Regions from separate parts of the Streptomyces sp. SID5643 genome, predicted to be linked through region 2. Evidence: riboswitches for the same ligand, from Rfam matches in the RefSeq annotation. Region 2 holds a riboswitch; each other region holds the start of a gene.
What was found. Region 2 has a riboswitch for cyclic di-AMP ahead of GTY56_RS30795 (transglycosylase SLT domain-containing protein). Riboswitches for the same ligand answer to the same signal wherever they lie in the genome.
Positions count from the first base shown of each region.

Region 1: another riboswitch for cyclic di-AMP. It lies ahead of GTY56_RS09295 (transglycosylase family protein); the one in region 2 lies ahead of GTY56_RS30795 (transglycosylase SLT domain-containing protein).
Region 3: another riboswitch for cyclic di-AMP. It lies ahead of GTY56_RS00420 (M23 family metallopeptidase); the one in region 2 lies ahead of GTY56_RS30795 (transglycosylase SLT domain-containing protein).

Region 1 covers NZ_WWIC01000075.1:13,103-20,244, reverse strand. The annotation lists gene eno (phosphopyruvate hydratase) at 1-1,247, opposite strand, end outside; gene GTY56_RS09295 (transglycosylase family protein) at 1,522-2,214, opposite strand; cyclic di-AMP (ydaO/yuaA leader) riboswitch at 2,219-2,385, opposite strand; gene GTY56_RS09290 (LysM peptidoglycan-binding domain-containing protein) at 2,615-3,568, opposite strand; gene GTY56_RS09285 (cytochrome P450) at 3,690-4,988, opposite strand; gene GTY56_RS09280 (nucleoside triphosphate pyrophosphohydrolase) at 5,041-6,060, opposite strand; gene GTY56_RS09275 (SurA N-terminal domain-containing protein) at 6,146-6,793, opposite strand; gene GTY56_RS09270 (serine/threonine-protein kinase) at 6,937-7,142, opposite strand, start outside.
Region 2 covers NZ_WWIC01000278.1:8,539-15,680, forward strand. The annotation lists gene GTY56_RS30775 (polysaccharide deacetylase family protein) at 1-485, opposite strand, end outside; gene GTY56_RS30780 (glycosyltransferase family 2 protein) at 599-1,891, opposite strand; gene GTY56_RS30785 (GNAT family N-acetyltransferase) at 1,912-2,997, opposite strand; gene GTY56_RS30790 (HAD family hydrolase) at 3,168-4,016, shown strand; gene GTY56_RS30795 (transglycosylase SLT domain-containing protein) at 3,980-4,759, opposite strand; cyclic di-AMP (ydaO/yuaA leader) riboswitch at 4,763-4,932, opposite strand; gene GTY56_RS30800 (polyprenyl synthetase family protein) at 5,442-6,452, shown strand; gene GTY56_RS30805 (LolA family protein) at 6,684-7,142, shown strand, end outside.
Region 3 covers NZ_WWIC01000002.1:32,630-39,771, forward strand. The annotation lists gene GTY56_RS00405 (bifunctional acetate--CoA ligase family protein/GNAT family N-acetyltransferase) at 1-1,539, opposite strand, end outside; gene GTY56_RS00410 (HPr family phosphocarrier protein) at 1,719-2,000, shown strand; gene GTY56_RS00415 (GntR family transcriptional regulator) at 2,166-2,861, opposite strand; gene GTY56_RS00420 (M23 family metallopeptidase) at 3,051-3,839, opposite strand; cyclic di-AMP (ydaO/yuaA leader) riboswitch at 3,852-4,016, opposite strand; gene GTY56_RS00425 (insulinase family protein) at 4,207-5,595, opposite strand; gene GTY56_RS00430 (M16 family metallopeptidase) at 5,592-6,935, opposite strand.

The DNA of each region.
Region 1 (7,142 bases), on a different contig from region 2:
GCGTACACCGCGGCGTCGTCGAGGATCTCCTCGATGCGCAGCAGCTGGTTGTACTTGGCGACGCGCTCGGAGCGGGCCGGGGCGCCGGTCTTGATCTGGCCGCAGTTGGTGGCGACGGCCAGGTCGGCGATGGTGACGTCCTCGGTCTCGCCGGAGCGGTGGGACATCATGCACTTGAAGCCGTTGCGCTGGGCCAGCTCGACGGCGTCCAGGGTCTCGGTGAGCGAACCGATCTGGTTCACCTTCACCAGCAGGGCGTTGGCGGCGCCCTCCTCGATGCCGCGGGCGAGGCGCTCGGGGTTGGTGACGAACAGGTCGTCACCGACGAGCTGGACCTTGTCACCGAGCTTGGCGGTGATGGTCTTCCAGCCCTCCCAGTCGTCCTCGAACAGCGGGTCCTCGATGGAGACGAGCGGGTACGCGTCGACGAGCTCCGCGTAGTACTCGGTCATCTCGGCCGCCGAGCGCTCCTTGCCCTCGAAGGTGTAGACGCCGTCCTTGTAGAACTCGGAGGCGGCGACGTCGAGCGCCAGGGCGATCTGCTCGCCGGGGGTGTAACCGGCTTCCTTGATCGCTTCCAGGATGAGGTCGAGGGCCTCGCGGTTGGAGCCGAGGTTCGGGGCGAAGCCGCCCTCGTCGCCGAGGCCGGTGGCCAGGCCCTTGCTCTTCAGGACCTTCTTCAGCGTGTGGTAGACCTCGGCGCCCCAGCGCAGGGCCTCGGAGAAGGACTCCGCGCCGATCGGGGCGATCATGAACTCCTGGATGTCCACGTTGGAGTCGGCGTGCGAGCCGCCGTTCAGGATGTTCATCATCGGCACCGGCAGCAGGTGCGCGTTGGGGCCGCCCAGGTAGCGGAACAGCGGCAGGTCGCTGGCCTCGGAGGCGGCGTGGGCGACGGCGAGCGAGACGCCGAGGATGGCGTTGGCGCCGAGGGAGCCCTTGTTGTCGGTGGCGTCCAGGTCGAACATGGCCTGGTCGATCAGGCGCTGCTCGGTGGCGTCGTAGCCGACCAGCTCCGGGCCGATCTGCTCGATGACCGCGAGGACGGCTTTCTCCACACCCTTGCCGAGGTAGCGGTTCGAGTCGCCGTCGCGGAGCTCGATGGCCTCGAAGGCGCCCGTGGAGGCGCCGGACGGGACGGCGGCACGACCCGTGCTGCCGTCGTCGAGGCCGACCTCGACCTCGACCGTGGGGTTGCCTCGGGAGTCCAGGATTTCCCGGGCTACGACGACGTCGATGGACGGCACGAGCATCTCCTTCTTGGTGTGACGCGGTGATGCGGGTCGCGTGGACCCGGCGGGGTGCGGGCCGCGGTGGCTCGCGACATGAGCCTAACCGGCTCCGGGCGATCGGCCACCGGGTCGCCCACCCCATGGACAGAACCGAGAGTAAATTGTTTCCGAACGGAACAAAGCCGGTTCGCGAAGTACGGCAGAAAAAACCCCGCTCCGGTGCGTACGGGGGATGACGCGCCGGAGCGGGGAGCTGGTGGGCCCTGGGCGGGCCCGGGTGGGCCGCTGCTTACTTCAGGTGCAGCTGCTGGCCGGGGTAGATGAGGTTGGCATCGGTGATGATGTCCTTGTTCAGCTGGTACAGCTTCTCCCAGCCGCCCTTGACCTTCTCCTCGGCCGCGATCGAGCTCAGGGTGTCGCCCTTGACGACCTTGTACTCGCCGTCACCCTTCTTGACCTTCTTGCCGGTCGGGGTGGTCACGGTCTTCTTGGCCGCCGGGCGCTCGTCGGAGCGGGAGGCCGGCTGCTCCTGGGTCTCGCGGGTCTCGGTGCCCTGCTGGCTCTGCGAGGAGCTGCCGGAGTCGTCGGCGGAACCGCCACCGGTGTAGCCGGCGCTCGACAGGCCCTTGCCGCAGACCGGCCAGGCGCCCTTGCCCTGGCCCGCGAGGACCTTCTCGGCGATCTCGATCTGCTGGGCCTTGGTGGCCTGGTCGGCGGTGGAGGCGTACTTGGTGCCGCCGTAGCCGGCCCAGGTGGAGGCGGAGAACTGCAGGCCGCCGTAGTAGCCGTTGCCGGTGTTGATGGACCAGTTGCCGCCGGACTCGCACTGGGCGACCGCGTCCCACTCGGAGGCGGTGGCGGCGGAGGCGTTGCCGGCCGCCATCAGCGGGGCGGCGACGGCGGCACCGGTGACGCCGGCGAGCGCGACGACGCGAGTGGCCTTGGACGGACGACGGTGCTTGCCCTTGCTGGAAAACAGCATGGAGAGATCCCCTCACCGACGCCTGCGAGGTGAGCTGTCGGGTTCGGGCCGGTTGAGTTGCCCGGCCGCGCCCCTCCCGGGACACGGCTTCACCCCAAGCCCTTCCGGCACAACCGGCCGGTCGGGCACCTACCTTGGGTCCCCCGCTCCTGCCTACGGCGCTTGACGCGACGACTGTTCCCGTACGGCCGCTGGCAGGATTCGGCGTTGCGGCAGCCGGGGCTCGCGGTGACGAGCGGTCACGACCGTAGGCACGCCGCCCACCGAATTTCAAAGACGATCAAGGCTTCTGAGATCTATCTCTCACCGGCCTTATACGGGACATTCAGTATGAAAACGTGACGTGAACTCACCCGGTTTAGGGGGGACTTCGACCGTCGTTTCCGCACTGCCCGAACAGCTACTTCTCGTCCGCTTCGCCCTCGACCGCGAGCGCCTGACCGGGATGGATGAGGTCGGGGTCGTCGCCGACCGCCTTCTCGTTGCTGTCGTAGAGCGCGTGCCATCCGCCGCTGACACGAAGGGCGTCGGCGATGGACCAGAGGCTGTCGCCGACGCCGACGATGTAGGCACCCTCGGACGCGTCGGCGGAACTCTCGTCGGCGGGCGCGGAGTGACGCCCCGTGGACTTCTCCGCACCGCCGCTCTCGGGCGCACGGGTTTCGTCGGCACTGGGACCGCGATGGCGGCCGGAGCCGGTCTCGGACGACGCCGAGGAGTCGTCGCCCTGCCGCGCGTTGCCGGACTTGCCGCCCTCGGGAGTGGCCGACGGAGAGCCGCCCGGCTGCTCGTCCCGCGACGAGCCGTCGGATTCGCCTGATCTATCGGTTTTGGCGGTTTCGTCCTTCGAAGACGACGACGCGTCAGGCGACGGAGACGAGGAGGGGCTTTCAGAAGGGGACGAACCCAGCGAATCGAGCAATCCGGGCGAGTCCACCTCACCGGATGATGCGGACGAGTCGGGTGATTCCGACCCCTTGTCCTGCTGGAGCCCCGAGAGCAGTCCACAGGTGCGCCATGCGCCGACCCCCTGGTCGGCGAGGATTCTCTCGGCCACGGCTATCTGCTGGGAGCGGCTGGCCAGGTCGGCGCTCGCGGCGTAGTCGAGGCCGCCGTGCTTCTCCCAGTCGTCCTGGGACAACTGGAGGCCGCCGTAGTAGCCGTTGCCGCTGTTCTGGCTCCAGGCGCCACCGCTCTCGCAGTCCGCGACCCGGTCCCAGGTCGTGCCGTCGGCCGCACTGGCACCGGAGGCCCCGAGGAGCGGGATCGCGATGGCGGAGCCGGTCACCCCGGCCGCCACGAGGAGAGCCGGAGCCTGGCGGGGGCGGCGGTGCCGACCGTTCCCGGAGAGCATACGGAGACCTTTCGCGAGACAGCAGTGACCGAGGCGGTGCGATTCCCCGCCGCGTTGATGGGTGAACGTATCGGCAGTCGATCACTTGTCACAAGTTCATGCCGCGTAGATCACGTGAAGATCACAAGTCTGATGTTTCGTCACGTCCGGTGGGTGCGAACTCCACCGGCAGGGTGCGCAGCCCCCGCATGATGAGGCCGCCACGCCATCTCAGCTCGGCCGGATCCGCCGCGAGCCGCAGGTCCGGGAGGCGGGTCAGGAGCGTGGCGAGCGCGGTCTGGCCCTCCAGCCGGGCGAGCGGGGCTCCGAGGCAGTAGTGGATGCCGTGGCCGTACCCGAGGTGCTGGTTGTCGCGGCGGGAGAGGTCCAGCACGTCCGGATCGGCGAACCGCTCCGGGTCACGGTCCGCGGCGGCCAGGACCACGAGGACGGGGTCGCCCGCCTCGATGCGCTGCCCACCGAGGGAGAGGGGCTGCGTGGCGAAGCGCCAGGTGGCGAGCTCCACGGGGCCGTCATAGCGGAGGAGTTCCTCGACGCCGGTCTCCAGCAGGCCGGTCTCCCCCGCGACGAGGGACGCCTGGAGCCGGGCACGCTGCCCGGGGTGGGTGAGCAGCGCGTAGGTGCCGTTGCCGATCAGGTTCACGGTCGTCTCGAAACCGGCGAACAGCAGGATGAAGGCCATGGCCGCCGCCTCGTTCTCCGTGAGGTGCTCGCCGTGGTCGGAGGCGCGGATGAGACCGGAGATGAGGTCCTCTCCGGGGGCGGGCTCGGCGGGCAGCGCCTCGCGCTTGCGGTGGATGAGGTCGGCGAGGTAACCGCGCATCTTCTTCACCGACCGCGCCACGCCGCCCCGCGGCCCGCCCTGGTGGCGGATCATCATGCCCGCCCAGTCGCGGAAGTCGTCCTGGTCCTCGCGCGGGACGCCGAGCAGCTCGCAGATGGCGTAGATGGGCAGCGGGAAGGCGAACTCGTGGATCAGGTCGGCTGATCCCTTCCGCGCGAACCCGTCGATGAGGGTGTCGGTGAGCTCCTGCACCCGTGGCGCGAACTCGGCGACCCGGCGCGGGGTGAACGCCTTGGACACCAGCCGGCGCAGCCGGGTGTGGTCCGGCGGGTCGATGTTGAGCAGATGCGTCATCAGCTCGGCCTTGCGCTCTCCCGGGATGCCGGTCTTGCCCTTGGCGTGCGCCGGTTCGACGTGATGTGCGGGGTTCTTGGAGAGCCGGCTGTCGGCGAGGGTCTGCTTGGCGTCGGCGTACCGCGTGACCAGCCAGGCCTCCACACCGCTGGGGAGCCGCGTCCTGTGGACGGGGCTGTGCTCACGGAGCCAGGCGTAGGCGGGGTAGGGGTCGCTCGCGAACTCCCAGGTGAAGAGGTCGGGAGCGGTCTCGGGTGTGCTGGGCGGGGGCTGGTCGGTCACGCCTCGACCGTATCCGGCCGGCGGGAGCCCCCGTCCTGGTCCCCGGGCTTGCTCAGCCCTCGGCCTCCCTGATCGCGTCCCGGTACGCGCGGGCCGCCGCTCGCAGGGCCGCCTCCGGGTCGACGCCCTCCGACTCGGCGCGGACCGCCAGGGCCAGGAGGTCGTAGCCGATGCCCTCGACGGGTGGGAGCGGCACGTCCAGGTTCGCCGTGCGGGTGCGGGAGGCCAGCTTGGCGGCGAGGGCCAGGCCCGGCTGGCCGAGGGGTATGCCCTCGGTGACCGAGGTGCGCTGCTTCTCGACCGCCTTGGTGCGCAGCCAGTGCTCCTTGACCTCCTCGGGGGTCGTGGCCGTCGCGTCACCGAAGACGTGCGGGTGGCGGTGGATCAGCTTGGCGACGATGCCCCCCGCCACGTCGTCGATGGAGAAGGGCTCCTCGCCGTCCTCCGGGCGGCCCTCCTCGGCGATGCGGGCGTGGAAGACGACCTGGAGCAGGACGTCGCCGAGCTCCTCGCGCAGTTCGTCGCGGTCGCCCTCCTCGATCGCCTCGACGAGTTCGTACGCCTCCTCGATGCCGTACTTGGCCAGACCCTCGTGCGTCTGCCGGGAGGACCAGGGGCATTCGGCGCGGATGCGGTCCATGACCTGGACGAGGTCGAGGAGCCGGGCGCCGGGGAGGTCGTAGGAGGCGGGCAGCAGCTCCAGCTCGGGCATGGCGACACGGCCGGTGCCGGCGAGGCGGGCCAGGCCGTCCGTCAGGACCGGTTCGCCCTCGCCCGTCGCCACCACGACCACCGTGTGTCCGCCGGCGCAGGAGTCGACCAGTTCCCGGGCGGTCGGGGACGCCTCCGCGACGGTGATCCCCGCTTCGCGCAGATACGGCAGCTGCGGGTGGGCGCCGTCCGCGCACAGCACCCGGTCCGCCGCGTGCAGTGCCTGCCAGGCGGGCCAGGAGAGCAGACCGGGGGCGACGCGGTGGCTGGTGGTGAGCAGGACGATGCGGCCGGGGGCGGCGGCCGCGTCGGGAGCCGTCCGCTCGGGGCCCGGGGTGGCTTCGGGGCTGTTGGCGTTCACGGTTCGAAGCTATCCCACGCCGCCGCCAGCGCCCGAAGTCATCCACAGGGGCCAGGGCCCGGAGGGGCGCCGGGCCCGGAGGGTTCTACATGCCCTGCTGGGTCTGGGCCGCCGTGACGTCCCGCACCCACGGCGTCTTGGCGTCCGCGCGGCTGCTCTTCTGGACGTCCCAGGTGCCGTAACGGGGGTTCAGGTCGATGTTCAGGTCCTTGGAGGCGTCGGAGAGAGCCTTCCAGAACTCGGGGCGGCCGGTGTCCGTGCCGAGCTTCTCGGCCAGCTTCTGGGCCTCCAGCTGGAGGCGGAGGTTCTCGTCGAGGCGCTGCGGAGGGATGCCGTACTGCTGGAGCCAGGTCCTCTCCAGCGCCTTGGCGCCGCCGGCCTGCTGTTCCAGGCCGGACCGCATCGCCTGGATCTCCTTGCGGGAGACGGTCACGCCGGCGTCCTCGGCGGCGCGGTGCAGCACCCGGTCCAGGACCATGGTCTGCAGGGTGTCGCGCGTGAGGGTGCCCGTTCTGGCGATGACCTGCTGGTACTGGGTCTCGTCCGGCACGGCCGCCCGCTGGGCCGCGCGCACCTCCCCGACCCGCTCGTCGAGCTGGGAGACGGTGATGCGCTCGCCGCCCACCACGGCTGCCGCGCCGGGATGCGCCTCGTCTCCGCAGGCGGTGAGCAGGGGCGCCGCGGCGGCGATCGCGGCGGTGAGGACGAGCGCGGTGCGACGGCGGCGGTGCAAGGAGACCTCCCGTTGGAGATTGTGCGGCGGTGCACAAGGTCTTGCGGTGATCGATGGTAGGCAGTGGGCAAGCTCTGGCCAACCCATTCGACCAACGATTCACCGGGACTTCCGGCACCGCCGCGCCGCCCCCGGACCGGTCCTCAGCCCCGGACCTGCCCCAGCCACTGGAGCGTCCTGCGGATCTCCGCCCCGAGCGGATGGCCGTGACCGTGGGTGCGTTCGACGTCGTGCAGCAGCCGGGCCAGGGTGTCGTGGGCTGCGCCCCGGTCACCGAGGGCGAGCAGGAGGTGTCCGATACGGCGGCGGACGTCGTGCGCGAGCTCCGGGCCGCCGGCCGCGACGTACT
Region 2 (7,142 bases):
CCGTGCGGGTAGGCGAGGTGCCGGATCTCGTGCCCGAGGGCGTCCTCCAGTACGGCCTTGGAGGTGCGCAGCTCGTACGCCAGGGCCTTGGCGGACAGGGTGTCGAGCTGCGCGTGCGTGACGGTGTGGCTGCCGATCTCCATGCCGGAACGTTCCAGCTGCGCCGCCCGGTCCAGGGTCATCATCGGGGCGGGCGGCAGCAGACTGCGGCCGCCCGGGGCGATGGCGCCGGTGGTGAGGTAGGCCGTGGCGGGCAGCGCGCGGGCGGCCAGGGCCTCGGCGGTGGGGCCGGGCAGATCGGCGAACCCGTCGTCGAAGGTGAGCAGCACGGGCCGGGGCGGCAGCGGCGCCCGCCCGGCCAGGTGATCGGCGACCGCACTGATCGTCACGGGGGTGCGCCCGCTGCGGACCACGGCGTCGAGGTGCGCGCCGAACTGCTTCGGCGTGACCGTGAACTCGGCTATCCAGTCCGGCGGATCGTCCATCACGGAGTGGTACAGGAAGACGGGGATGGCGGGAGTGCCGTGGGCACCGGGCGGGACTATCGGTCCCTCACCCTCCTGCGCACCCCGCTCCGCCCGGCCTCTGCCGTCCGTCTTCATCTCGCCCCCCGGGCCGTCTCGTAGCGAGCGGTCGCGCGCAGCGCGCGCCGCGCCTTCACATAGCCGGCCGGGCCGTACAGCATCCCCCTGCGCTGCAACCGCGACAGCCGCCGCGGCCAGGGATGCGTCCGCACGTCGTGATCACCCGGCGTCCCTCCGCCCTCCGCCTCGCGTACGGCGGTCAGCGCGCGGGCGTGGGCCAGACCCCGCGGCAACCTCGCGAGGAACGCCGGCAGCAGCGCGGGCCGGTTCACGAGCACCGCGGTGAGGTACGCCGTGAGCCCGGCGCCGTAGCCGTACGCCTGGGTCTCCAGGTCCCGCCAGGTCTCCCGGTGGTGGTGCCAGACCAGGGCGTACGGCGTGTAGCGCAGCCGGTGGCCCTGGGCCAGGACGCGCACGAAGCCGTAGAGGTCGTCGCCGCCCCGGGCGGCCGTACCGGCGCCGGTGGCCGGGTCGAAACCGCCGACGGAACGCAGCACCGCCGTCCGGAACGCCATGTTCGCGCCCGAGCCGAACCGCCCGGCGGTGAACGGGAACAGCGGCTCGTCGCCCGGAGGGCGCGCGGGGTCGTACGTCCTTGGAGTGAAGCCCTTCGCGAAGCCGCCGTGGCTCTCCAGCAGCACCTGGGCCGGGGTCGTCAGCCGCGCGGGCAGGATCAGCCCGGTGCAGCAGCCGAGTCCGGCGTCGGCGGCGAAGGGCGCGCTCAGCTCGGTCAGCCAGCGCGGGTCGGCGACCACGTCGTCGTCGGTGAAGGCGACCACCTCGCCGCCGACGGCGTCCAGCCCGGCGTTGTGCGCGGCTGCGAGCCCCGGAACAGGCTCGCAGACGTACCGCACGCGCTCGGCGTACTTCCGCTCGATCAGCTCCCGCGTCTCGCTCGTGACGGGCGCGTTGTCGACGACGACGATCTCGAACCGCGGATGGTCCTGCGCCAGCAGCGAGTCCAGTGCCCGGGCCAGCTGCCCGGCGCGCTCGCGGGTGGCCACGACGACACTCGTGAACGGTGGTTCCCCGGGTTCGCCGAAGACGGCCGGCCCGCACTCCGCCCGCGCCCGCTCCGCCAGCACCGCCCGGGGATCCGCCCCCTCCGGAACCCGCCCGAGCAGTGTGCCCACGGGACGGCCAGCCCGCCTGACCAGCACGAAAACCTCGCCGTGTGTCACGGGCGGGCTCCCCGGGCCGGGTCTGAGCACCGCCTCGTCACCGTCGAGGTCCAGCTCGGCGACCTGCACCGCCCCGATGTCCAGGAACCGCCGGATCTCCTCCTGCGCACGCGCCGAACGGGCCATGCGCCCACCCCCCTTGTGTGTCAGGTACGGCGCAGCCGAGCCGCGCCCTTCAGCGTCCGCGCGGCCAGCGACGCGAGCCGCGGCCTGCTCCGGACGAAGCTGTGCGCGCGGCGCGTGGGCTCGCGGCTCAGCCAGTGCAGTGCCGCGCCGGCCCCCGGCCGGGTCACCGCACCCTCGTACACGGGCAGTTCGCCCGTCTTCAGCGCGTCCTTGTACTCGGCCGCGCCCCGCCCCAGGTCGAGCATGCCGATGCCGTCGGCGGCCGCCGCCTCGGCCATGCGCAGGTGCAGCACGAGACCGGGCGAGAACTTCGCGAACTCCGGGTCGTAGGCCGGGAACCAGCAGGCCAGCACCGAGGACGAACGCAGTCCGAAGTGCGCGGCGACGGGCCGCTCACCGGCGTACAGCACCGACAGGGTGCCGCTGCACTCCGGTGCCCGGGTGCGGGCCAGCTGTCCGACGAGCCGGGTGATCCACTCCTGGGCGAACCGGTCCCGGCGGCCGGTCCTGCGGTACTGGGCGGACTTCCACTCCATGAGCGTGCGCAGCGCGGCCGGTTCGCGCTCGTCGAAGACGAACCGCAGCTCGCCGCTCTGCCGGCCGAGCCTGCGCTCCTTGGCCAGGGTGGTCTTCAAAAACTTCGGCGACTGCGAGCGCAGCACCGACTCGTACGTCTCGTAGCCCTTCTCCACGTCGATGACGTAGGTGGCGTGCTCCTCGGCCGCGTACCGCACGAACAGCCGCTGCCCGGCCTCCAGGTTGTCGAAGGCGAAGCTCGACACCGAGCAGGCCCTCAGCAGCCGGCCGGTCTCCAGGTCCAGGCCCGGCCGCAGGATCGCGCCCTGCGCGTCCGAGACACCGAGCCCGATCGCCCGGCCCTGCCCCAACGGGCCACGCTCATAGGGCAGGAACCCGGCCGGTTCCGGCCCCTCGTACACCACGGCCACCCGGGCACCCGGCCTGACCCGGCCGACGGCTTCGGTGAACTCCGGTTCCATGAAGGGGTTGCGCGGTGCCTCGGAGGCCGCGCGCAGCGCACGCCAGCGCTCCCTCTCCGCTGCGCCGAGTTCCCCGGGCCCGGCCACGCGTATGCGCCCACTGCTCAACCCGACCCCCCGATCAAGTCCCCCCTGGACACTTGGAAGGTACCGCTCGATGCGGCCTCACGGGTAGGTAGCGGAGCATGTTGTTGCCAACCGGTGCAGAGGCCTTCAACCGGGCACCGGTGTCCCTCGTACGATGAAACGAAGGGGCGCGCTGTCCGTATTCTCTGATCATGGCCGCACCCATCGCATATTCACTCATCGCCACCGATCTGGACGGGACGCTGCTGCGCGGCGACGACACCCTGTCCGACCGGTCCCTCGCCGCTCTCGGGCGGGTGGCGGACGCCGGTGCCCAGCACCTCGTGGTGACGGGCCGGCCGGCGCCCAGAGTGCGGCCGCTCCTGGACGACCTCGGCGCCACGGGGCTCGCGGTGTGCGGGCAGGGCGCGCAGGTGTACGACGCGGGCGCGGACCGGCTGCTGTGGTCCATCACCCTGGACCGGGAACTGGCCGAGACCGCCCTGGGCAAGATCGAGGCCGAGGTGGGGCAGGTGTACGCGGCGGTCGACCAGGACGGGGTCGACGGGCTCACGCTGATCGAGCCGGGCTATCTGATGCCGCACCCGACCCTGCCCGCCGTGCGGGTCGAGCGGCGCGACGACCTGTGGGGCGAGCCCATCAGCAAGGTGCTGCTGCGCCACCCCCATCTGTCCGACGACGAGTTGGCGGCGACGGCCCGCTCGGTGGTCGGCTCACTGGCGACGGTGACGATGTCGGGGCCCGGCACGGTCGAACTCCAGCCGTGCGGGATCACCAAGGCCACGGGCCTCGCGCTGGCCGCCGAACATCTGGGGCTGCGCCCTGCGGACACCATCGCCTTCGGTGACATGCCCAACGACATCCCGATGTTCGACTGGGCCGCTCACGGGGTGGCGATGGCCAACGCCCATCCCGAACTCAAGGCCGTGGCCGACGAGGTCACCCTGTCGAACGAGGACGACGGCATCGCCGTCGTCCTCGAACGACTGCTGGGCGGGGCGGCTCAGTACGGGCCGTTGACGTTGTCGATCGAGCCGTAGCGGTCGGCGGCGTAGTTGCAGGCCGCGGTGATGTTGGCGACCGGGTCGTACGGGTCCCACGACGTGCCGTCGACGTGGTAGGCCTGGAAGGTCGGGTCGATGGTCTGGAGCAGACCCTTGGACGGGGTGCCCTTGGCGGCGTTGGAGTCCCAGTTGTTGATCGCCAGGGGGTTGCCGGACGACTCGCGCATGACGTTGCGGTAGATGCCGTCGTAGGACCCGGGGATCCCCTTCTGCGCCATGATGTCCAGCGCCTCGCGGATCCACCCGTCGAGGTTGTCCGGGTAGGACTTCGCGGAGGCCTGGGTGGCCTGGGTGACGCCGCCGGCGGGCTTCGCGGCCGGCTTGGCGGGGGCGGACGACTTGGTCGCCGTCTTCTTCGCGGCGCTTGTCTTGGTGGTCTTCACCGTCAGCTTCAGACCCGGGTGGATCAGCTTCGGGTCGTCGCCGACGGCGGCGCGGTTGTCCTTGTAGAGCTGCTTCCAGCCGCCCGAGACGTCGTACTTGTCCGCGATGCGGGCCAGCGAGTCGCCCTTGACCACGGTGTACGTGAGGGACTTGGCGGGCTGGGCCGCCTGCGGCACGGACTGTGCTGCGGCGGGTGCGCTCTGGGGCTCGGCGGCGCTCGCGTGCGTGGCGCCGAGGAGCGGCAGGGTGAGTGCCGCTCCGCCGGTGCCGACGGCGATGAAGCCTCGGGTCAGCGGGGTGGTTCTGGGGCGACGGTGCTTGCCTCGTCCGGCCATGGCGATGTTCCTCTCCGGCGCCTGCGAGGTGAGCTGTCGGGTTCGGGCCGGGAGGTGCCCGGCCGCGTGCGGCACCGTGTGCCGTACGCGGCTTCACCCCGAGCCGTGCCGCTGTGCGGACCGGCGACTTACCTGGGTCCCCCGCTCCTGCCACGCGTGAGTGAGTCGGTTCTGTGGGGAGTCCGGGCGGCGGCAGGATTAGGCGTCCGCCGGACAGGGCCGGAACGTATGCGAGAGCACATGTCGGGAACAAGCACCTCAGTCACACATCGCGCGGTTGACCTTGGTCGGGGGTGTTCGGGACGCTTGATCCTTTGCGGGTGCCAAGGCTCAACTGGCGTACGGGGGACGGCGGTACGGGTCCATGCCGAGGTGGGGCGAAAAGGGGGGGCAAGTGATTCAACTCACTGATCACGAGCCTGTAGGGCAATTTTCGCCAAGGGGAATTCGCCTTCTCATCACGGCAAATCGTGCATACTTCACTACCCCTGGGTAAGTCGATTTATATCTGTTCTTATAGGTTGATCGAAAACGTAACGGTCGTGATCGGATACCGCCCGGCCTGTAACCCTGGGTGCTGGCGGTGATCGAAACGTGACCGGATACGCTGGCCGGAGTGAGGGCAGCGACCTATCGACAATCCGCGTAACCACCGGCAGACACAGCAGACAGGAGACCCCTCGTGACCGACGTCGGGCCGTTCGGGCTGAGCGTGCGGGACCAGGCTCTGGAAGCCGATGTCCAGGCCGGACTGGCGGCTGTCGAGGAAGGCTTGCTCGAGGCCACCAAGAGTGAGGTGCCCTTCATCACGGAGGCCGCCCAGCACCTGGTGCGGGCCGGGGGCAAGCGGTTCCGTCCGCTGCTGGTGATGCTCTCCGCCCAGTTCGGCGACCGGTACGCACCCGGGATCGTGCCGTCGGCCGTGGTCGTGGAGCTGACCCACCTCGCCACGCTGTACCACGACGACGTGATGGACGAGGCCGCCGTGCGCCGCGGCGTCGCGAGCGCGAACACCCGCTGGGGCAACTCCGTCGCGGTCCTCACCGGCGACTTCCTCTTCGCCCGCGCCTCGCACATCCTGGCCGACCTCGGCCCGGAGGCCGTGCGGGTGCAGGCCGAGGCGTTCGAGCGCCTGGTGACCGGCCAGATCCTGGAGACGGCCGGACCGCAGGACGGCCGGGACCACGTCGAGCACTACCTCGACGTGCTGGGCGGCAAGACCGGCTCACTGGTCGCGGTGTCGTGCCGGTTCGGCGCGATGATGTCCGGCGCCGACGACACGGTCGTGCACGTCCTGACCCAGTACGGCGAGCGGCTCGGCGTCGCCTTCCAGCTCGCGGACGACGTCCTGGACATCGCCTCCGACTCCCACGAGTCGGGCAAGACCCCCGGCACCGACCTGCGCGAGGGCATCCCCACGCTGCCGGTGCTGCGGCTGCGCGAGCGGGCGGCCCGGCTCGGACTCGCCGAGGACGTCGCCCTGTGCGAGCTCCTCGACTCCGACCTCACCGACGACGCCCGGCACGCCGAGGCTCTGCGCCTGCTGCGGGCCCACCCGGCCCTGGAGCAGGCCCGGCGGGACACCGTCCGCTATGCCCAGGAGGCCCGTTCGGCGCTCGCGCCCCTGCCGGAGTGCACCGCGAAGACGGCGCTCCTGGAGCTGTGCGACGCGGTGGTGCACCGGGCCGGTTAGTCCCGCCTCCCGCACGACCCCTACGGGTCGGGGGAGAAGCCGCCCCTCCGTGTCATACCCCAGCAGTACACGGAGTTGAGCCCGGGGTCTGACGTATCTCCCTGGCCGATTTGGTCAGATGGACACCACGGAAGAACACCACATCTCACCTGTTCGGGTGAGAATGGCGGCTCAGGGACGAGTGCGTGGACGACACGGACAGCCGCCGCCGACCACGGAGGTAGGGCACACATGGCACCGTACGCATCCGACGACAGCACGACCGCCGGAGAGGTCGACGAGCAGCGCTCCGTGCGGCGCAAAGCCGCGCGGTACATCGTCCCGGTCACGGTGGTGGGGGTGGCCGCCGCCACGATCGGGCTGGTCCCCGCGCTCGCCGACTCCGGGGACCCCGACCTCCCGAAGATCACCGCACAGCAACTCATCGAGAAGATCGCGAAGTCGGACGTCCAGCAGCTGTCCGGCACGGTGAAGATCAGCACGGACCTCGGCCTGCCGGACCTCGGCGGCCTGGAGTCGGGCCTGCTGTCCGGCGCCGCGGGCCAGGGCGAGGGCGACTCCTCCGCCGACCCGACGGCCAAGCTCACCGAACTGGCCTCCGGCACGCACACCCTGCGCGTCGCCGCAGACGGCCCGGACAAGCAGAAGCTGTCGCTGCTGGAGAACGCCGCCGAGTACAGCCTCATCCAC
Region 3 (7,142 bases), on a different contig from region 2:
CACCCTGGGGCCGGGGGGCAGGGGCTGGCGGGCCAGCAGCAGGCCCGCGTCGACCAGCTCGGTGATGGTGTCGACGCGGATGACGCCGGCCTGGCGCAGCAGGGCCGAGACGGTCTCGTGCGGCAGCCGGGTCGCCCGGACGGCGTGCCCCTGGGGAGCAGCCGCGTGCCGCGCGCCCTGGACCACGACCAGCGGTTTCGCCGCGGCCGTCCGGCGGGCGAGGCGGGTGAACTTGCGGGGGTTGCCGATGGACTCCAGGTACATGAGGACGACGTCGGTGTCCGGGTCCTCGTACCAGTACTGCAGGACATCGTTGCCGGAGACGTCGGCGCGGTTGCCGGAGGAGACGAAGGTGGAGACGCCGGTCACGCCCGTGACGCCGCCGCCGCGCCGGTGCAGCCGTGACAGCAGCGCGATGCCGATGGCACCGGACTGGGCGAACAGGCCGATCCGGCCCGGGCGCGGCACCTCGGGGGCCAGGGAGGCGTTCAGCCGCACCTCCGATGAGGTGTTGATGATGCCGAAGGCGTTGGGGCCGATGATGCGCATGCCGTACGTGCGCGCGTGCCGGACGAGGGCGCGCTGGCGCTCGCGCCCCTCGGGGCCGCTCTCGGCGTACCCGGCGGAGACCACGACGAGCCCCTGCACGCCGTGTTCGCCGCACTCGGTGACGACCTCGGTGACCTGCTCGGCCGGCACGGCGACGACGGCGAGGTCGACCGGCCCGTCGATGTCCCGCACCGAGCGGTGCGCGGGCACTCCGTCGAGTTCCTTCTGCCCGTCGGGCAGGGCCTTGTTCACGGCGTACAGGCGGCCGGTGAACCCGGCGTCGCGGATGTTGCCGAGGACGCTGCGGCCCACGCCGCCCGGGGTGCGTCCGGCGCCGATGACGGCGACCGAACCGGGAGCGAGGAGCCGCTGCACGGAGCGTGCCTCGGCGCGGTGTTCGCGGGCGTACTGCACGGCGAGGGAGCGGTCGGTGGGTTCGAGGTCGAACTCCAGACGGACGACGCCGTCCTCGAAGCTGCGCTTCTGGGTGTAGCCGGCGTCCGTGAACACCTTGATCATCTTGGTGTTGGCGGGCAGCACCTCGGCGGCGAAGCGGCGGATGCCGCGCTCACGGGCGACGGCACCGATGTGTTCGAGCAGGGCGGAGGCGACCCCGCGGCCCTGGTGGGCGTCCTGCACGAGGAAGGCGACCTCGGCCTCGTCGGCGGGTGCGGACGCGGGCGTTCCGTCCGCGCCGATCCGGTCGTAGCGTACGGTGGCGATGAACTCGCCGCCGACCGTGGCCGCGAGTCCCACCCGGTCCACAAAGTCGTGGTGCGTGAAGCGGTGGACGTCCTTGGCGGACAGGCGAGGGTACGGCGCGAAGAAGCGGTAGTACTTCGACTCGTCGGAGACCTGCTCGTAGAAGCTGACCAGACGATCGGCGTCATCAACGGTGATGGGCCGGATGCGCGCGGTGCCCCCGTCGCGCAGCACCACGTCGGCTTCCCAGTGGGCGGGATACTCGTGCCGGTCCGGCGAGGTCTGCATGGGCCCCAGAGTACGGCTAGCGTCCGACAGTGGCGCGAGGCAGTCTGTGGAGGGCGTCAGCCGGGTCGAGGCCGCGACCCGACGGCACCCCTGGAGCGGAACGCGAGGACCGCTCCCGGTGAGCTTCACGATGTGGGAAACTGGTCTAGACAACCCTGAACACCGAAGGGCAGCAACACATGGCTGAGCGCCGCGTCAACGTCGGCTGGGCCGAGGGTCTCCACGCCCGCCCCGCCTCCATCTTCGTCCGAGCCGCCACGGCCGCAGGCGTCCCGGTGACGATCGCCAAGGCTGACGGCAACCCCGTCAACGCGGCCTCCATGCTGGCCGTCCTGGGCCTCGGCGCCCAGGGGGGCGAGGAGATCGTCCTCGCCTCCGACGCCGAGGGCGCGGACGCCGCCCTGGACCGGCTGGCCAAGCTGGTCTCCGAGGGTCTTGAGGAACTGCCCGAGACCGTCTGATGTCCCGTGCGCCGGTTCGGCGCGCATGGAAGGGCTCGCCCGATTCACCGGGCGGGCCCTTCGCCATTCCGGACGACAAGGAGCGGGGAATTGTGGAATTCCCTGTTTTCGGGCAGGGGAATCAGGCCCTAACGAATTGGCCGCTCTTTGTATACGGCCGCCGTGTTAATGCCGCGGGCTCGCCGTGTTTACGGGATGTTGCGAGTTCCTCACACGGTCGGCGGGCTCCCTGCCGGAGCCGAAGCGCAGGCGGTGCGCGCCGGTGGCACGCTCGGCGTGCAGCGCAGTGACCGCCCGCGCTCGCTCGCCGTCCCCGCGCGCCACCGCGTCCACGATCGCGCCGTGCTCCGTCCAGGACTCCACCGGGCTGGCCGGTGCGTCCACGGCGTACATCCACGCGATCTTGTGGCGGAGCTGGGTGAGCATCGAGGTCAGTGCGGGGCTGCCACAGGCCTGGGCGAGCGTTTCGTGGAACCAGCCGTCGAGGGAGCGCAGGTCGTCACTGCTGCCCCGGCGGGCCCGCTCCTGGCCCAGCCGGACCAGGCCGCGCAGGACCTTCAGATGCGCCTCGGTGCGGCGCTGGGCGGCGCGGGCCGCTCCGAGCGGCTCCAGGAGCATGCGCATCTCCAGCAGGTCGCCCGCCTCCTGCTCGGTGGGTTCGGCCACGCACGCGCCCGCGTGCCGGCGGGTCACCACGAAGCCCTCGGCCTCCAGGGTGCGCAGCGCCTCCCGGACGGGCACCCGCGAGACGCCGTAGCGGCGCGCGAGGAGTTCCTCGGTGAGCCGGCTGCCGCGCGCGAGGACACCCGCGACGATGTCGTCCCGGATGGCCGTGCACACCGAGTGCGCGGGAATACGCATGACCGACCTCCCCATTAATCCCCGTGAAACGCCGACGAGCGGCGCCCGTTCCGTGACTCTATTGCAATGAGCCGGAATTTCCGACGGCCATCGGGAATCCAGGGATATTTTTTGGACAGGCCACCGCCGTAAACGCCGAAAGCCCCGGCTCGGGGAGCCGGGGCTTCGGGAACGGCGCGGGGGTTCCGGTCAGAGGTTCACGCCGTGGGAGCGGAGGTAGGCGACCGGGTCGATGTCCGAGCCGTACTCGGCGCTCGTGCGGGCCTCGAAGTGCAGGTGCGGGCCGGTGACGTTGCCGGTCGCGCCGGACAGGCCGATCTGCTGGCCGGGGGTGACCTGCTGGCCGACCGAGACGCCGACGGAGGACAGGTGGCCGTACTGGGTGTACGTCCCGTCGTTCATCTTGATGACGACCTGGTTGCCGTACGAACCGCCCCAGCCGGCCTCGACGACGGTGCCCGCCCCGACCGCGTGGACGGAGGTGCCGGTGGCGGCGTGGAAGTCGACACCGGTGTGGCTGCCGGAGGACCACAGGCCGCTGCTGGCCTTGTAGCTGGTGGAGACGTACGAGCCGGAGATCGGGGCCACATAGGCGTTGAGGCGCTTGCGCTCGGCCTCGCGGGCGGCGCGCTCCTTGGCCTCGCGGGCCTTCTCGGCCGCTTCCTTGGCCCTCTCGGCCAACTCGGCGGCCCGCTTGCGCGCGGCCTCCTCGGCCTTCCGCTTGGCGGCGGCCTCCTCGGCGGCCTGCTGCTGCGCGATCGCCTGGGCGTCGATCTGCTGGGCCACGGTGTCGCCCATGGTGACGACCGGGGTGAGGCCGGTCTGCTCGGGGCTGGGCTCGGCGGCGAAGGCAGCGGGGGCCGCCACGGTGCCGATCACGCCGGTGGTGGCGAGGGCCGCGACGCCCGCCGCGCGGGCGGTGCCGCGCTGGATCCTGCTGGGACGACGGTGCTTCCCGGTGGCGCGAGTGAACGCCATGTAGTGGCTGGTCCTTTCCTTCCCTCTCGCCTACCGGGTTAGCTGACGGGTTCGGAGCAGGAAGGTCTCCTACGGACTCCCTCGCGACTCGCGCGGGCGCCCGATTCACCCCAGGGACTGCGGTGGGTCCCCGGCTCCCCTGGCTCGCGCCGTACGGGGACTCGGCGATGACTGTCCGGTGCCGCGGGTGCGGCGCACTGCCTGACGAACAGCCCGGACGACGCTAAGCGGCGCCGCTTTCAATTCCCAAACGAATCCAGGTGTTTGTAGCGCATCCCACAGGGCAGACAGGCAACTCCCATATCAATTCGGGCATAAAGGGGCCCTGGTGCCTTTGAAGACAACCAGGGCCCCTGCGCGCGTGCCGCTACTCGGCCGCGACGACGGTGACTTCGCCGATGCCCAGGGCCTCGACAGGCGCCTTGATCTGCGCCGCGTCGCCGACGAGGACGGTCACCAGACGGTCCACCGGGAAGGCGCTCACGGCCGCCGCGGTGGCCTCCACGGTGCCGGTCGCGGCGAGCTGACGGTACAGCGTGGCCTGGTAGTCGTCGGGCAGGTGCTGCTCGACCTGGTCGGCCAGCGTGCTCGCGACCGCCGCTGCCGTCTCGTACTTGAGCGGAGCCACCCCGACCAGGTTCTGCACGGCGACGTCCCGCTCGGCGTCGGTCAGTCCCCCGGCGGCGAGAGTGCGCAGCACCGTCCAGAGGTCCTCCAGAGCCGGGCCGGTGTTGGGCGTGTCGACGGAACCGCTGATGGCGAGCATCGCGGCACCCGTGCCGTCCGGCGCGGACCTGAGGACCTGGCCGAACGCCCGAACGCCGTAGGTGTAGCCCTTCTCCTCGCGCAGGACGCGGTCCAGGCGGGAGGTGAGGGTGCCGCCGAGGCAGTACGTGCCGAGCACCTGCGCGGGCCACACGCGGTCGTGCCGGTCCGGGCCGACCCGGCCGATCAGCAGCTGCGTCTGGACGGCGCCGGGGCGGTCCACGATGACGACCCGGCCGGTGTCGTCGGCGGTCACCGGCGGCACCGGACGCGGCTCGGCCGAGGAGCCCGTCCAGGCCCCCAGGGTGTCGCCGAGCAGGGCGTCGAGGTCGATACCGGTGAGGTCGCCGACGACGACGGCGGTGGCCGTCGCGGGGCGGACGTGCTTCTCGTAGAAGGCGCGAACGGCCGCGGAGTCGATCGCGGCGACCGTCTCCTCGGTGCCCTGCCGGGGCCGCGACATGCGCGCGTCCGACGGGAACAGCTCCTTGGAGAGCTCCTTGGCGGCACGGCGGGAGGGGTTGGCCAGTTCGTGCGGGATCTCGTCGAGGCGGTTGGTGACCAGCCGCTCGACCTCGCTGTCGGCGAACGCGGGCGCCCTCAGCGCGTCGGCGATCAGGTTCAGCCCCTTGGCGAGACGGGAGGCCGGCACCTCCAGGCTGAGCCGGACGCCGGGGTGGTCGGCATGCGCGTCGAGGGTGGCGCCGGCACGCTCCAGCTCGGCGGCGAACTCCTCGGCGGAGTGCTTGTCGGTGCCTTCGGAGAACGCCCGGGCCATGATCGTGGCCACACCGTCGAGACCGGCCGGCTCCGCCTCCAGGGGGGCGTCCAGCAGCACCTCCACGGCGACGACCTGCTGGCCGGGGCGGTGGCAGCGCAGCACCGTCAGACCGTTGTCGAGCGTGCCGCGCTCGGGGGCGGGGAAGGCCCACGGCTTGGCGTCGCCCGACTGGGGCCGGGGGTGGAAGTCCATCGTGGCGAGCTCGGTCACCGGGCCGCCTCCTCGTTCTCGTCCTGGTCGGCGGGGGCTTCGGGGGCGGTCGGCTCGTACACGAGCACCGCGCGGTTGTCGGGCCGCAGGCGGGCCTTGGCGACCTCCTGGACCTCCTCCGCCGTGATCTCCAGCACACGCTGGACGGCGGTCAGGGCGAGCTGCGGGTCGCCGAACAGCACGGCGTACCGGCACAGTTCGTCGGCGCGGCCGGCGACCGTGCCGAGCCGGTCCAGCCACTCGCGCTCCAGCTGGGCCTGGGCGCGCTCCATCTCCTCGGCCGTGGGGCCCTCCTCGGCGAACCGGGCGAGCTCCTCGTCGATGGCGGTCTCGATGGCCGGCACCTCCACGTCACCGGACGTCTTCACGTCCAGCCACCCCAGGGAGGGCGCCCCGGCGAGCCGCAGCAGGCCGAAGCCGGCCGCCACGGCCGTACGGTCGCGCCGCACCAGCCGGTTGTAGAGGCGGGAGGACTCGCCGCCGCCGAGGACGGTGAGGGCGAGGTCGGCCGCGTCGCACGCGCGCGTGCCGTCGTGCGGCAGCCGGTAGGCGGCCATCAGGGCGCGCGCCGGGACCTCCTCCTCGACGACCTCGCGCAGCTGCTCGCCGATGGTCTCCGGCAGCGAGCCGTCGCGCGGGGCGGGCTTGCCGTCGTGACCGGGGATGGAGCCGAAGTACTTCTCGACCCAGGCGAGGGTCTGCTCCGGGTCGATGTCGCCGACCACGGAGAGCACGGCGTTGTTCGGCGCGTAGTAGGTGCGGAAGAACGCCCGCGCGTCCTCCAGGGTCGCCGCGTCCAGGTCGGCCATGGAGCCGATCGGGGTGTGGTGGTAGGGGTGGCCCTCCGGGTAGGCGAGTGCGGTCAGCTTCTCGAAGGCGGTTCCGTAGGGGACGTTGTCGTAGCGCTGGCGGCGCTCGTTCTTGACGACGTCCCGCTGGTTCTCCATCGACTCGTCGTCGAGCGCGGTCAGCAGCGAGCCCATGCGGTCGGCCTCCAGCCAGAGCGCGAGCTCCAGCTCGTGGGCCGGCATGGTCTCGAAGTAGTTGGTCCGCTCGAAGCTGGTCGTGCCGTTCAGCGAGCCGCCCGCGCCCTGGACGAGCTCGAAGTGGCCGTTGCCCTTGACCTGAGCGGAACCCTGGAACATCAGGTGCTCGAAAAGGTGAGCCAGGCCGGTGCGTCCCTTGACTTCGTGGCGCGAGCCGACGTCGTACCAGAGGCACACCGCCGCGACCGGGGTCAGGTGGTCCTCGGAGAGCACCACGCGCAGGCCGTTGGCCAGGCGGTGCTCGGTCGCTGTCAGGCCCCCGGAGCCTGCCTGGGCTGTGGCCGTGTGACCCATGGGCATGTACGTCCCTTCGATCGCGGAGCGGTCTTCCCGACCGCGGATTCCTGCCGGTCCTGCCACTGTATGCAAGCGTGCGATGCCCTGGTGAAGTTCCCGGGCGGCGTACGCCGAGAGCGAGCACGGGCCGCCGTTCCCGCGGGGCTCCGGACGGCCCGGCAGGCGTCGCAGACAGGGTCCTGGTCCCGCTTGTCAGTGCGGCGG